2 regions of the Sphingomonas sp. BL-S-30 genome follow, and region 2 is predicted to be linked to the other one. Evidence: riboswitches for the same ligand, from Rfam matches in the RefSeq annotation. Region 2 holds a riboswitch; the other holds the start of a gene.

What was found. A riboswitch is a leader RNA that binds a small molecule or an ion and turns the genes downstream of it on or off. The one in region 2 is predicted to bind cobalamin.
Region 1: another riboswitch for cobalamin. It lies ahead of metE (5-methyltetrahydropteroyltriglutamate--homocysteine S-methyltransferase); the one in region 2 lies ahead of ACZ1I5_RS13865 (TonB-dependent receptor plug domain-containing protein).

Annotation. Positions count from the first base shown of each region.
Region 1 is NZ_CM145481.1:5,027,631-5,035,473, forward strand. It holds gene ACZ1I5_RS23610 (polyprenyl synthetase family protein) at 1-492, opposite strand, end outside; gene ACZ1I5_RS23615 (chorismate mutase) at 619-903, shown strand; gene ACZ1I5_RS23620 (MFS transporter) at 996-2,546, shown strand; gene ACZ1I5_RS23625 (DUF1993 domain-containing protein) at 2,596-3,117, opposite strand; cobalamin riboswitch at 3,247-3,462, shown strand; gene metE (5-methyltetrahydropteroyltriglutamate--homocysteine S-methyltransferase) at 3,576-5,885, shown strand; gene ACZ1I5_RS23635 (acyl-CoA thioesterase) at 5,872-6,282, shown strand; gene pnp (polyribonucleotide nucleotidyltransferase) at 6,488-7,843, opposite strand, start outside.
Region 2 is NZ_CM145481.1:2,988,947-2,996,789, forward strand. It holds gene ACZ1I5_RS13845 (ABC transporter substrate-binding protein) at 1-413, opposite strand, end outside; gene ACZ1I5_RS13850 (FecCD family ABC transporter permease) at 485-1,477, shown strand; gene ACZ1I5_RS13855 (ABC transporter ATP-binding protein) at 1,471-2,247, shown strand; gene ACZ1I5_RS13860 (phytanoyl-CoA dioxygenase family protein) at 2,244-2,936, shown strand; cobalamin riboswitch at 2,983-3,166, shown strand; gene ACZ1I5_RS13865 (TonB-dependent receptor plug domain-containing protein) at 3,307-5,265, shown strand; gene ACZ1I5_RS13870 (hypothetical protein) at 5,265-5,813, shown strand; gene ACZ1I5_RS13875 (DUF1636 domain-containing protein) at 5,836-6,243, shown strand; gene cobT (nicotinate-nucleotide--dimethylbenzimidazole phosphoribosyltransferase) at 6,240-7,256, shown strand; gene ACZ1I5_RS13885 (histidine phosphatase family protein) at 7,253-7,822, shown strand; gene ACZ1I5_RS13890 (adenosylcobinamide-GDP ribazoletransferase) at 7,819-7,843, shown strand, end outside.

The DNA.
Region 1 (7,843 bases), 2.0 Mb from region 2:
GGTGAGCTGATTGACTTCGCCCTCGGCGATGATCGCGCTGGCGCCCGACAGAATCTTCAGCACCTTGAGGCTGCCGTCCTCGACCATCAGCTCGAACGAGCGGCTGAACAGGAAGTCGCCGACCAAGACGCTCGCCGGATTGCCCCAGATCAGATTGGCGGTGCGCTTGCCGCGGCGCAGATCGGACCCGTCGACCACATCGTCGTGCAGCAAGGTGGCGGTGTGGATGAACTCGACCGCCGCGGCGAGGCGGTGGTGCCGCGCGCCGGTATAGCCCAGCAGGCGCGCGCTCGCGAGCGTCAGCATCGGGCGCATACGCTTGCCGCCGCCGGCGATGAGATGCCCGGCCAGCTCCGGAATCAACGGGATCTCGGACTGCATCCGCGACAGGATCACCGCGTTGACGAGATTGAGATCGCCGGCGACAAGCTGCACCATCGGTTCTAGCGACGGCTGGCGCTGGGCATCGAGGCGGTGGATCGTGGCGCTCATGGTGCGTGCGATGTGGCCGTATGACCGGGTAAAGGCAAGCCTTTGCGGGGTTAACGCCCGCCTTTCGGGGTTGCGCGTCGTGCGCGACGTCCGCAAAAGGCCGGGCGAACTGGTGAGGACGGCAAGGTGACCGACGAAACGCTCAGCGGCTATCGCCAGAGCATCGACAATATCGACGCGGCTCTGGTCTTCCTGCTTGCCGAGCGGTTCAAGGTGACTCAGGCGGTCGGCCGCTACAAGGCGACCGCCGGGCTCCCGCCTGCGGACCCGAGCCGCGAGGATGCGCAGATCACGCGGCTGCGCGGGCTGGCCAAACAGGCCGATCTCGATCCCGATTTCTCCGAGAAATTCCTGCGCTTCATCATCGACGAAGTAATCCGTCATCACGAGCGCGTGCGCGACGAGGGCTGACGCCCGTCGTGTCGGGCATGGCCAGCCCGCGATGATAGCGGTATCGATTGCCCGGGGCGCCGCGACGACAAGCGGCGAAGTGGGGATGTCGCATGGCAACACGTATGAACAGTCTGTCCGATCGCCAGGCCTTGTGGGCGTTCATTCTCGGCTGCGCGGCCGTCACGGCGGGGGTAGTGCTCCACATCCCGATGTTCCTGATGGCGAAGGACATGGGCTATCACCTCGCCGGCATGCCGATGGATTCGGGCATGATCTTCGGCATGTTCCTGATCGTCGGGGGCGTGATCGTCGCGGCCTATGGCCTGCTGCCGCGCAATCTCGCGGCACAGCGCGCGGCGGCCGAGGACATCACCATCGCCGCGCCCGAGGATGCCGCGCTCGGCTGGGCGCATTGGCGGCTGATGATCGTGCTGGTCGTCGCGCTGATCATCGATGTGATGAAGCCGGCCTCGCTCGGCTTCACCGTGCCCGGCATGATCGGCGAATATCATGTGCCGCGATCGACCGTGTCGCTGGTGCCGTTCTTCGCGCTGATGGGCACCGTGGTCGGGTCGGTCGTGTGGGGCGTGATCGCCGATATCTATGGGCGCAAGGCCTCGATCCTGCTCTCGGCGGTGATGTTCGTCGGCACCTCGATCTGCGGCGCGATGCCGTCGCTCGCCTGGAATATCGGCATGTGTTTCATGATGGGCGCGGCGGCGGGCGGCATGTTGCCGGTGACATACGCGTTGCTCGCGGAGATGATGCCCAACCGGCATCGCGGCTGGAGCCTGGTGCTGGTCGGCGGGCTCGGCGCGGTCGGCGGCTATTTCGCGGCGAGCGGGCTCTCGGCGGTGCTGCAGCCGATCTTCGGCTGGCGCATATTGTGGCTGGCAAACCTGCCGACCGGGCTCAGCCTCATTCTGCTGGGCGCGCTCATCCCTGAATCGGCCAAGTTCCTCCTCGCCCGGGGGCGCAAGGTGGAAGCGGAAGCAGTGATGCGGCGCTTCGGGGCAACTGTGCGGCGCGGGCCCCCGCCAACGACGACCGGGGTCAACCACGGGCCGCTGACGGGCAGGCGGATGATCGGCAAGCTCACCGCGCTGACCGTGGCCGCACTGACCTGGGGCCTGATCAATTTCGGCCTGTTGCTGTGGCTGCCGGCCGATCTCGTCGCCAAGGGCTATTCAGTCGCGGTGTCGAGCCGGCTGCTGGCGGAAAGCTCGCTGATTGCTTTTCCGACCGTGTTTCTGGCGGCGCTCATGTACAGCCGCTGGAGCACCAAATGGTTGCTCGTCACCATGATCGGCGTGACGCTTGCCGGCTTGCTCGGCGTGCTCAGGCTGGAGCTGGCGGGAACGGGCAGCCCGGTGCTGCCGGTCGCGCTGCTGATCGTCGGCTCGAACGGCATCCTCGCCATCCTGCTGCCCTATACCGCCGAAAGCTTCCCGTTACGTGTGCGCGGCCGGGCGACCGGATGGGTCGCCGCCTGCACCAAGGCCGGCGGGCTGTTTGCGCAAGGACTGAGCATCGCCGCGCTGATCCCGTCCATGGGACTGGCGGCGGTCATCATCATGGCGCCGGCGGTGGTCGCGCTTGGCCTGGTCGCCTGGTTCGGGCGCGAGACGCGCGGCGGTGATCTGCGCCACCTCGACGCATAAAGCGCGAGACGCCGATAACGACGAGGTCGGGCCAGACCTTCGTCACGCCCTACCGCTTGATACGCGGCGTTCCCATGAAATCGCGTTTGCCCAGCTTCACGCCTTGCGCGCGCAGGATCGCATAGGCCGTTGTCGCGTGGAAATAGAAGTTCGGCTGCGAGAAGGAGAGCAGGAAGTTCGCGCCCGTGAAGGGCATGATGGTTTCCCCGAAGGCGAACTGCGTATCGCAGTCCGCCAGGGCGTCGAACGCGTCGCGATCGAGCGCTTTCAGGCTGGTGACCGCCGTCTGCAGGATGCCGTGCAGGCCGGCAAAGTCGGTCGGCCAGGCCGATCGGTCGGGCGAGAAGCTGCCGGCCCGGACCCCCTCGATTCCGCCGACCGAATGGGCGGCGCAGGATTTCACCTGATAGCCGAAGGGCAGCATGTCCGGTGCGAGGCGGGTGTCGATCAGCTCCGCTTCCGTCCTGCCCTGTTCGGCGCAGAATGCCGCCGCCTTGTCGACCAGCGCATCGACCGCGCCCAGGATCTGGAGGTTGGACGGTACGACGGCATCGTAAAGGGAGAAGGACATGGGTTCTGGCTCCGGCTGACGTTGCGGGGCTTATGGAGGCTCGTCATGGTCGCGTCCATGTGCCGTTCGGTATTGAAAGCATCATATAAAGAATTCTTTATATGATGCTTGACGCGCCCGTCGTAACCTCTATCCTGTGATGGTCGAGGTTCTTCGCCCGGTTGCCCGGTCGGAGCTAAGACGGGAAGCCGGTGCGGCCCTTGGGCTTATTCCGGCGCTGCCCCCGCAACTGTGAGCGGTGAGCGGCGGTCCATTTTGCGTCACTGGTCCGGACAAGGGACCGGGAAGGCCGGATCGTCGCATTGACCCGCGAGCCAGGAGACCTGCCTCGTCAGATAACGTCCTCCGGCGGGGTGCCCGGTCAGGCCGCGTGCAACACCGCGCCCCGGCTTGTCATTAGGGCGTGTGCCCGTTGCCGTGCGTCCGGCCTTCACCTTGCCCAACGCAAGGCCAAGACGATGACCATCTCAGTCGCAACCCTCGGTTTCCCCCGTATCGGCCCGCGCCGCGAGCTGAAGTTCGCGCTCGAAAGCTTCTGGTCGGGCAAATCGGATGCCGACGCTCTGTCGCTCGCGGCACAGGGCTTGCGCGCCGCTGCCTGGGCGCGGCAAAGGGCGTTGGGCGCCGACATCATCCCCAGCGGCGACTTCTCGCTCTACGACCATGTGCTCGATACCTCCGCGATGCTCGGCGCGGTGCCGGCGCGCTATGGCTGGAACGGCGGCAAGGTCGGCCTCGACACTTATTTCGCCATGGCGCGTGGGACGCAGAGCGCGAAGAGGCATGAAGGCTGCGCGCATGGGCTGGACAGCACCGCGCAGGAAATGACCAAATGGTTCGACACCAACTATCATTACATGGTGCCGGAACTGAGCGCAGGACAGCAATTCGCGCTGTCGACGAGCAAGGCAGTCGACGAATTTCTCGAGGCCAAGGCACTCGGATACCATACGCGGCCGGTGCTGCTCGGGCCGGTGACCTGGCTGACGCTGGCCAAGGGCAAGGACGTCGCCCCGCTGTCGCTGCTCGAGGCAGTGCTGCCGGTCTATGAGGAAGTGCTGGCGCAGCTTGCACAGGCGGGTGCCGACTGGGTCCAGATCGACGAACCCTGCCTGGTGCTCGACCTCGACGACGATCAGCGCGCGGCGCTGAAGCAAGCGTACAGGCGCCTGTCAGTGAACGGGCCGAAGGTGATGCTCGCGACCTATTTCGGCGCGCTCGGCGACAATCTGGAACTGGCGACCGACCTGCCGGTGCACGGGCTGCATATCGATCTGGTCCGTGCGCCGGAGCAGCTCGAGCCGGTGTGGCAGCGTGCCCGGCCCGACCTGCTGCTGTCGCTCGGCGTGATCGACGGGCGGAACGTCTGGCGGGCCGATCTCGATGCGCTGATCGCGCGGATTGCGCCCGTCGCGGCCGAGCGCAACCTGGTGCTCGCGCCGTCCTGCTCGCTGCTGCACGTGCCGGTCGATCTCACGATCGAGACCGCGCTCGACTCTGAGGTGAAGCAGTGGCTTGCCTTTGCCGTGCAGAAGATCGGCGAATTGTCAGTGCTGGCACAGGCGCTGAACCAGGGCGCCGAGACGGTTGCCGCGCCGCTGGCGCTGGCCCGGGCGGCGGTCGAGTCGCGCAAGACGTCGCCGCTGATCCACAATCCCGCCGTCGCGGCGCGGCTGGCGGCGGTCGATCTCGACATGACCAGGCGGACGTCGCCCTTCGCGGATCGCCGCGTGGCGCAACAGGGGCGGCTGGGCCTGCCGAGCTTCCCGACCACGACGATCGGGTCCTTCCCGCAGACGCCGGAAGTGCGCAAGGCGCGTGCCGCGCACATCAAGGGCGAGATCGACGACCTGGCCTATGAGCAGTTCCTGCGCGTCGAGACCGCCACGACGGTCGAGTGGCAGGAAAAGATCGGCCTCGACGTGCTGGTGCATGGCGAGTTCGAGCGCAACGATATGGTGCAGTATTTCGGCGAGCAGCTATCCGGCTTCGCCTTCACCCGCAGCGCCTGGGTGCAGAGCTATGGCTCGCGCTGCGTGCGGCCGCCGATCTTGTACGGCGATGTCGCGCGGCCGAAGCCGATGACGGTCGAGTGGTGGCGTTATGCCCAGTCGCTGACGAGCAAGCCGATGAAGGGCATGCTGACCGGGCCGGTCACGATCCTCAACTGGTCGTTCGTGCGCGACGACCAGCCACGCTCGCAGAGCTGCCGCGAGATCGCGCTGGCGATCCGCGACGAGGTGATCGACCTGGAGGCGGCTGGCGCGGCGGTGATCCAGATCGACGAGGCGGCCCTGCGCGAAGGGCTGCCGCTGCGCCGCGCCGACTGGCAGGCCTATCTCGACTGGGCGGTCGAATGCTTCCGCCTGACCGCGTCGGGCGTGCGCGACGACACCCAGATCCACACCCATATGTGCTATTCGGAGTTCAACGACATCCTGCCCTCGATCGGCGCGATGGACGCCGACGTCATCTCGATCGAGACCGCCCGGTCGCAGATGGAGCTGCTCGATGCCTTTGCCGATTATGCCTATCCCAACGAGATCGGGCCGGGGGTGTACGACATCCATGCACCGCGCATCCCCGCCGAAGCGGAGATGACGGGGCTGCTGACGCTCGCGGGCAAGCGCCTGCCGGCCGAGCAGCTATGGGTGAACCCCGATTGCGGGCTCAAGACGCGCAAATGGGAGGAAGTTCGCCCGGCGCTGATCGCGATGGTCGCGGCGGCGCAGCGCATGCGCGTGCGGGGTGCCTATGACGCGGCCTGAGACCCCGCTCGAAACGATGCCGGACGAGCAGCCCGCCGTGCGCGTGACGGCGGTGCCGGCCGACGCCAATGTCTATGGCGATATCTTCGGCGGCTGGCTGATGAGCCAGATGGACCTCGCCGCTTCCTCGGTCGCCTCGCGTCACGCGGGCGGCCGGGCAGTGACGATCGCGGTGGAGGGCATGGCCTTCCACCGCCCGGTCTTCGTCGGCGACGAGGTGTCGGTGTTCGCCCGGCTGATCAAGGTCGGGCGGACGTCGATGCGGGTCCGGGTCGAAGCCTGGGCTCGCGACCGGCATTCGGAAGAGGCGAACAAGGTGACCGAGGCGGCGTTCGCGTTCGTGGCCGTGGGGCAGGACCGGCGGCCGAGGCCGGTGCGGGCGATGGTGATGGTTTAAGCCACACCGTCATGCCGACTTGTTCCGGCATCCGTTCTGCGGCCGGGCGCAGCATTGCGTCGAATAGGGTGCGCTTGCGGAACGATGGACCCCGGAACGAGTCCGGGGTGACGGTTGTGGGTGGGCTGGCGCCATCCTTCATCAAAGAAAAAAAGGCCCGGTTTCCCGGGCCCCTCTTCATTTGTCCTTGCGGAACCGGGATCGCTTAGTCGCGGTCGCCGGTCAGAAAGGCGGGTGCGAACTCCGGCGCGGGGCCGTCATCATTGCCGCCTTCGCTGCGCTCGCGGCGCGGGCCGCGGCCCTCGTCCCGGGCACCGCCGCCATCGCGACGGGGACCACGGCCGCCGTCACCATCGCGGCGCGGGCCACGATCGCCACGACCGCCGCCATCGCCACGCGGGCCACGACCGCCGTCGCCATCACGGCGCGGGCCGCGGGGGCCACGATCGCCGCGATCACCGCCTTCGCGGGGCTCGCGGGCGGGACGGGTGTCTTCCAGCTCGGCACCGGTCTCCTGATCGACGACGCGCATCGACAGGCGGACCTTGCCGCGCGGATCGATCTCGAGAACCTTGACCTTCACGGCCTGGCCTTCGCTGAGAACGTCGGCAACCTTCTCGACGCGCTCGTTCTTGATTTCCGAGACGTGGACGAGACCGTCCTTGCCGCCCATGAAGTTCACGAACGCACCGAAATCGACCAGGTTGACGACCTTGCCGTCATAGATCTTGCCGACCTCGGCTTCCTCGACGATGCCCTTGATCCAGGCGATCGCGGCGTCGATCTGCGCCGAATCCGACGAGCTGACCTTGATCACGCCCTCATCGTCGATGTCGACCTTCGCGCCGGTGGTGGCGACGATCTCGCGGATCACCTTGCCGCCGGTGCCGATGACGTCACGGATCTTCGACTTGTCGATCGTGATCGTCTCGATGCGCGGTGCGTGCGCCGACAGTTCCTCACGGGTATGGTCGAGCGCCTTGGCCATTTCGCCCAGGATATGCGCGCGGCCTTCCTTGGCCTGGTTCAGCGCGACGCGCATGATCTCTTCGGTGATGCCGGCGATCTTGATGTCCATCTGCATCGTGGTGATGCCCTCGGACGTGCCAGCCACCTTGAAATCCATGTCGCCGAGGTGATCCTCGTCGCCCAGGATGTCGGACAGGACCGCGAAGTCCTTGCCTTCCAGGATCAGGCCCATCGCGATGCCCGAGACAGGGCGCTTCAGCGGCACGCCTGCGTCCATCATCGACAGCGAACCGCCGCACACCGTCGCCATCGACGACGAGCCGTTCGACTCGGTGATGTCGGAGAGGACGCGGATCGTGTACGGGAATTCTTCCTTCGACGGCAGCACCGGATGCAGCGCGCGCCAGGCGAGCTTGCCATGGCCGACTTCGCGGCGGCCCGGCGCGCCGAAGCGGCCGACTTCACCGACCGAATAGGGCGGGAAGTTATAGTGCAGCATGAAATGCTCGTAGGACAGGCCGGTCAGGCCGTCGATCATCTGCTCGGCGTCGCGCGTGCCGAGCGTGGTGGTGCAGATCGACTGAGTCTCGCC
Region 2 (7,843 bases):
TGCCCGACCGCTGCCGCTGCCTTGCGGATCGAGGCATAGATGTCCTCGAGCCTGTTGGCGGTCTTGAGGTCGAGCATATGGTAATGCTGCCCCTTAAGCACGCCCATCGCCGCGCTGCGCCGCGCCGGCATGCCGATCACAAGATCGGGATCGATCGCGAGCACCTGCTCCGCCGAGGTCGAGAGGATCGGAAGCCCCCGCGCCTTGGCCGCGCCCGCGGACATATTCTTGTCCGCCGCATTATGGGTGAGGCCGGCAATCTGATCGCGATCGGCCAGCGCGAGGACGAGCTGATCCGCGCAGAGGTTCAGCGAGACAATCCGCCTGGGCTTGCCCGCCGGCGCAGGGTCCGTGCCCCCGCGCGCCCAAAGCCCGGCGCCACCCAGGGCCAGCAACGGCAAGGCAAGCGCCACAAGTCTATTCCAGTACATCACCGCTTCCATAGCGGCCGCGATCCTGCCAGCAAGCGCCTCAGAGTCCCCGCATGACCAATTCCCGCTCCCTTCTCCTCGCCGGCCTGATCGGTTTGATGCTGCTGGCCGCCATCGCCTCGCTCCTGCTCGGGCCGGTCAGCCTTTCCTTCCCCAGGATGCTGGCGGCCCTTGCCGGGCACGGCGACAAGATCGCGCATGCGATCCTGTTCGACCTGCGCGTGCCGCGCACGCTGCTCGGCCTCTCGGTCGGCGCGATGCTCGGGCTCGCCGGCGCGGCGCTGCAAGGCTATTTGCGCAATCCGCTCGCCGAACCCTCGGTGCTCGGCACCTCCAACGCCGCGGCGCTCGGCGCGGTCGCTGCGCTGTATTTCGGCCTGTCCGAGCTTCATCCAGCGATCCTGCCGTTGCTGGCGATACTGTGCGCGATGGTCTCGCTTATCCTGCTGTTCGTCCTTGCCGGCCGATCGGAAAGCCCGCTGACCCTGATCCTCGCCGGCATTGCGGTGGCGACGCTCGCCGGCGCCGGAATCAGCCTCGCGCTCAACCTCTCGGCCAATCCCTTCGCGGCGATGGAGATCATGACCTGGCTGCTCGGGAGCCTCGAGAACCGTTCATTCGAGCATGTCTGGATCGCCTTGCCCTGCATCGCGATCGGCATGGCGCTGCTGCTCTGGAACGGGCGCGCACTCGATGCGCTGACCCTGGGCGAAGATGGCGCGCAGGCGCTGGGCGTCGACCTCAAGCGCACGCGGCTGCGCCTGCTGCTGGGCACGGCGATCGGGGTCGGCGGCGCGGTGGCGGTCTCGGGCGCGATCGGATTCGTCGGGCTGATCGTCCCGCATCTCATCCGTCCGCTCACCGATCGCAGCCCCTCGGCGATCCTGCTGCCCTCGGCGATCGGCGGCGCTGCGCTGCTCACCCTCGCCGATCTCGCCGTTCGACTGATCGCGACCTCCAACGAGCTCAAGCTGGGCGTGGTCACGGCGTTCCTCGGAGTTCCCGTCTTCCTTGTCCATCTGATGCGGGAGCGGCGCCTGTGGTGAGCATTCGCCTCGAACAGGTCGAGGTGAGTCTCGGCCGCCGGAGTGTCGTGCGCGGCGTGAGCGCCGAGCTGCAGCCCGGGACACTCACCGGCATCGTCGGCCCCAATGGTGCCGGCAAGTCGACCCTTGCGCGCGCGATGCTGGCTTTGGTGCCCTATTCCGGCCGGATCCTCGTCCAAGGCACGGACGCCGCATCGATGACGCGCGTCGAGCTCGCCCGACAGCTCGCCTATCTGCCGCAAGGCCAGACCCTGCACTGGCCGCTGTCCGTCGAGCGGCTGGTCGGGCTCGGTCGCCTGCCGCATCTCGGCCCCATGTCGCGGATCGGGGCGCATGACGCCGCCGCGATCGATCGCGCGATGGAACGGGCGGACGTGCTGTATCTGCGCGAGCGGGTCGCCACCGAACTTTCCGGCGGCGAGCGCGCCCGCGTCCTGCTCGCCCGCGCGCTCGCGGTGCAGGCGCCTGCGTTGATCGCGGACGAACCGCTCGCGAGCCTCGATCCCGGCCATCAGATCGATGTGATGGAGTTGCTCCAGGGCGAGGCCCGTGCCGGCGCCCTGGTGATTGCGGTGCTGCACGATCTCACCATGGCGGCGCGCTATTGCGACCGGTTGGTGCTGATCGATGGCGGCACGCTGGTCGGGGATGGCACGCCCGCCGAGGTGCTCACCCCGGCTAATCTCCGACAAGTCTATGGTATCGACGCGCGCGTCGAGCTGGGTGGCGACTGGCCGTCAATTACGACGCTGGGGCGGAGCAGGCCATGAGCGACGCGGCCTTCTACCGCGAGCAGGGATACGCGACGGTACCGCTGTTCGATCCCGCGCTGGTCGAAGCTGCCCAGGCGGACATCGCGGAGCATATCGACCGCGTCTCGCGCGCGCTCTATTTGCCTTTCGAGCAGAGCTGTCCCGATGCTCCGCTCGACGAGCGGCTCGACCGGATCTTCGCGACCGACCAGAGCCAGGCCAATCTCCTGCGTATCGCGATCTGCACCGACGCGCATCGCGGGCCCCGGCTTCAGGCAATCGCCAATGATCCGCGCCTGCTCGCCCAGGCCGAGCGGATCAGCGAACGCTCCCTCTCCGGCTCGGTCGTTCGCGTGCGGGCGAGCATTGCGAGCTTTCCCGAGCATCGCCATGCCTGGCATTCCGATGTGGCGCGCGACGACGGCACCTCCTGTGGCAATGTCTGGACCACGGCGTGGATTCCGCTGAGCGACGCCGGACCCGACAATGGCGGACTCGAACTCATTCCCGGCCGCCGCCCGGAACCGCTTGCCCGCCTGACCGACAAGGGCTTCGAGATCCCCGACGAGGCGATCGCCGGCCTGCCCCGGCTCCAGCCCGAATGCCCGGCCGGTACCGTGTTGCTGCTCGACCGCTTCACCCCGCATCGTACCCTTCCCGCGGGCCCCGCGCGCTTCGCGCTGGTCGTCTGGATGAAAGCGGCCTGACCGCGACGCTGCACCGCAGCGATTGCCTTGGCCGTGCGCAATGCGTATGGCCCACCTTGCGACAGGTTCCCTGGAGACGGGGATTAAAATGGGAACGGGAAGAACCCGGCTGCCCCTGCAACTGTAAGCGGCGAGCCACCGGCCATATGCCATTGGGAGCGATCCCGAGAAGGCGGCCGGACCGGCATAGACCCGCGAGCCAGGAGACCTGCCCGTCGCGGTCGTCCTTCGTGCGGACAGGGTGTTCCGGGCGGACGGGGGTAAACCCGAGCGACGACGATAACGACCGCGCGCGCGCGGCCGATGTCGCTTGCCTGGAACGGCTCGGCATCGGTCGCGCGACCCGCGGCACTGTCGAATAAGGGTTTGCATGTTGAAATTCGTTTTCCGCGTTACCGTCTCCATCGCTGCGCTCGGCGCGGCCTCCACCGCCTATGCCCAGCAAGCGCCGGCGCCCGACGCGGCCGCCGATGCGGACGCCGGCGAGATCGTCGTCACCGCCATGCGCGTCCCGACCCCGGCGGATCAGGTCGCCGCTTCGGTGACCGTGCTCGACACGACCGCGATCGACCGCAGCCAGGACATCGGCGTCAGCGAGTTGCTGCTGCGCACGCCTGGGGTGAGCATCTCGCGCAACGGCGGCTATGGCACCTCGACCTCGGTGCGCATCCGCGGCGCCGAGACCGACCAGACCGTGGTGGTGATCGACGGCGTCAAGCTCAACGACCCGTCCTCGACTGGCGGCGGCTATAATTTCGCCAATCTGCTGGTCGGCGACGCCTCGCGGATCGAAGTGCTGCGCGGCCCGCAGTCGATCCTGTGGGGCAGCCAGGCGATCGGCGGCGTGGTCAATGTCGTGACCGCGATGCCGGAAAAGGCGCTGGAGGGAAGCTTCGATATCGAGACGGGTTCGCGCGAGACGGTCAGCGCGCGTGCCGCGATCGGCGGCAAGACCGGACCCGTTACCTGGCGGTTCGGCGGCCAGACCTTCACCACGGGTGGCATCTCGGCCATCGCTCCGGCGTTTGGTGGCAAGGAAGCGGACGGTTATGCCAATCAAAACGCGTCGGCACGCGTAGAGGTCGCCGTGGCAAGCAACATCAGCCTCGACCTGCGTTCCTATTATTCGAGCGGCCGCACCGACATCGACGCGACGACCGGCGATACGCCCGAGTATTCGCTCAACAAGGAATTCGTCGGTTATGCCGGCGCCAATATCGACCTGCTCGGTGGCCGGTTCCGCAACCGCTTCGGCTATGGCTACACCAACACCGATCGCGAAAACTACAATCCGAGTCGGGCGCGACCGCAGACCTTCGATGCCGCCGGCCGCAACGAGCGCCTCGAATATCAGGGCACCTTCGCGATCGCCAAGGGCTGGACCCTGCTCGCCGGTGCCGAGAATGAGCGCTCGCGTTTCCGCAGCGTGTCGCCGCCCGCATCGCTGGCCACGCCCGTGCCGGCGCCGGCAATCGGCAAGGCCGAGATCACCAGCTTCTATGCACAATTGAGCGCGCAGCCGTTCAAGGGCGTGACGCTGACTGGCGGTGTGCGCAACGATGATCACAGCCGCTTCGGCAGCAAGACGCTGTTCCAGGCCGGCGGCGTGCTTAACCTCGAGACCGGCACGACACTGCGCGCGAGCTATGGCGAAGGCTTCAAGGCGCCGACGCTCTATCAACTCTTCTCCGAGTTCGGGAACAGAACGCTCAACCCGGAACAGGCCCATGGCTGGGAGGCGAGTGTCGAGCAGCATCTGTTCGGCCGCCATGTCAGCCTGAGCGGGACCTATTTCGAGCGCAAGACCAGCGACCAGATTATCTTCAACAGCTGCACCGCCACCTCGACCCTGCCTTTGTGCTTCCAGCCCGGCTCGACGACCCGCCGCTCGGGCTATTACCAGAATGTCTCGCGCGCCGAGGCACACGGGATTGAGGCGCAGGCGGCAGCCAGTTTCGGCGCCTTCACGATCGACGGCAATTACAGTTGGACCGTGGCCGAGGACCGCTCGCCGGGCACCGCCACTTTCGGCAAATGGTTGCCGCGCCGGCCGCGCGATACCGCCAACGGCTCGGTCAGCTATCGCTTCCCGTTCGGCCTCACGACCGGCGCCGCAGTCCGCTGGTCGGGCAAGAGCTACGACAATGCCTCGAACGCACAGGTGCTCGATCCCTACACGCTGGTCGATCTGCGCGCCGAATTCGAGGTCACGCCGCGGTTCAAGCTGTTCGCGCGCGCCGAGAATGTGTTCGACGAGCAATATATGACTACCTATCGCTACGGCACGCTCGGCCGCAGCATCTATGCCGGCATTCGGGGGAGGTTCTGATGACCAATGCGATTTCGGCCCGCAACGCCTCGACGCTCTGGATCGTGCTGCTGACCGCAGCGAGCACCGCGACCACGCTGGCGCTCGCCTGCGCAACGCCCTTTCCCGCGCTCGCGGCGCTCGCCGCGGTGCACATGCGCCAGCGCGACGGCGTCGCCCTGATGCTGCTCGCCTGGCTCGCCAGCCAGGTCGTTGGCTTCACGATGCTCCACTATCCGCATGATCCCAGGACGCTTGCCTGGGGTGCCGCGCTCGCTACCGCCGCCGTCGCGTCGGCGCTGGGCGCTTATGCGGCACTGCGGGCGGTCGAACGCGCGCCGGTCCTGGTCCGGCTGGCGGTCGCCTATGCCGCAGCGTTCCTCGCCTTCAAGGCGGCCGTGCTGGTCTGGTCCTTCTTCCTCGGCGGCGTCGCCACCACGTTCAATCCGGGCATCCTGCTCAACCAGCTGCTGCGCAACGGCGCGATCCTGGTCGGTCTCTACCTGCTCTATCGGGTGCTGGTTGCGCTCGGCGTGCCCGCACCGCGGCGCGGGGCGGCTGTCGCATGACCGTGAAGCAGGAGCGCGAGCGATGCTGACCCGTGTCGAGGACGGGCCGGCGGTCGTCGCCTGCAACACCTGCAGGCATTCGACCGAAGCGCGCGAGGATGCCGAGGGCGTGCGCGGCGGCCAGAAGCTGGTCGCGGCGCTGCGCGCGGTGAAGGAAGGCGATCCTCGTTATGCCGGTGTCGCGGTGCAGGAGATGCCGTGCCTGTTCGCATGCCAGGACTTCTGTACCGTCCATCTGCGCGCACCCAGCAAGGTCGGCTATGTGCTCGGCCGCTTCACGCCTGACGAGGACGCGGCGCGCGCGATCCTCGACTATGCCGTCGAATATGCCGCGAGCGAGCATGGCCGTGTGCCGTTCAAGAATTGGCCACAGGGCGTGAAGGGCCATTTCATCACCCGCACCCCGCCTCCGGGATTCGTTGCCGAATGACCCCATTTCCCTCTCCTGCCGCCTTCCGCGCCGCGCTCGCCGCCCTCTCCTCGCCCGACGAGAATGCTATCGCAGCGGCTCGTGCCCGACAGGCCGAGCTGACCAAGCCCGCGGGTTCGCTCGGCCGGCTCGAAGAGCTCGCGGTCTTTGTCGCGGGCTGGCACGGCAATTCCCGCCCGCGGATCGATCGAGCGCGCGCCGCAATCTTCGCCGGCAATCACGGGGTGACGGTGCACGGGGTCAGCGCTTTTCCCCCAAGCGTCACCGCACAGATGGTCGCGAATTTCCAGACCGGTGGCGCTGCGATCAACGCGCTCTCCCAGGCCTCGGGGCTCGAACTCCAGGTGACCGGGCTCGACCTCGACACGCCGACTGCGGATTTCACGGTCGCGCCGGCAATGACCGAGACAGAATGCCTCGCGGCGCTGAATGTCGGCGCCGTGAATGTCGCCGAAGATCTCGATCTGCTCACGGTCGGTGAGATGGGTATCGGCAACTCGACCGCCGCCGCGGCGCTCAGCGCGCGCAGCTTCGGCGGTGCCGTCGCCGACTGGGTCGGCCCGGGTACGGGCGTCGATGCCGAAGGCATCGCCCGCAAGATCCGCGTTGTCGAAACTGCCCTCGCCTTTCACGCCGACGCGCCAGGCGATGCGTTCGAGACGCTGCGCCGGGTCGGCGGGCGCGAGATCGTCGCGATTGCTGGTGCCGTGCTGCGCGCCCGCCAGCTCAGCATCCCGGTGGTGCTCGACGGCTTCATCAGCAGTTCCGCGATCGCGCCGCTTGCAGCCGACAACCCTGCGATCACCGCGCATTGCATTGCCGGCCATTGCTCGGCCGAGCCCGGCCATGCACGGTTGCTGGCGACGCTCGGGCTCGACCCGATCTTGTCGCTCGGCATGCGGCTCGGCGAAGGAAGCGGCGCAGCGGTCGCCGTCGGCGTGATCCGTGCCGCGCTCGCCGCGCACGACCAGATGGCGACCTTCGCCGAAGCCCAGGTCTCCGCCTCGCTGTGAATCCCTTCGCGCTCCATCTGCTGCGCCATGGCGCCCCGGCCCAGCCGGGCAGGCTGATGGGACGCACGGACGAAGCATCGTCACCCGAGGGCATTGCCGCGTGCGTCGATCAGGCGAGTGACCTGGGCCTGGAACGCCTGGTAACCTCCGACCTTCAGCGCGCGCACTGTGCCGCCAATGCGATCGCACGCGCAAGCGGGGTTGCAGCCACGATCGATCCGCGCTGGCGCGAGCTTGATTTCGGCGACTGGGACGGCAAGGCGGCGAGCGACGTCGATGCCGCCGCGCTCGGCCGGTTCTGGGAAGACCCCGACGCCAACCCCCCGCCCGGCGGCGAGCGCTGGTCAGCCCTGGTCGCGCGGGTCGGGAGAGCCCTTGGCGCGCTGGAGCCGGCCACCACCCTCGTGGTGACGCATGGCGGCGCGATCCGCGCGGCGCTGCACCTGTTGTGCGGCTTCGAACAGCGCCAGCTCTGGGCGTTCGACCTTCCGTATAACGTGCTCGTCTCGCTCCGGGTGTGGCCGGGCGAACAGCCGAGCGCACAGATAGTGGGGGTCTACCCGTGAAGGGGCTGATCATCGCGATCC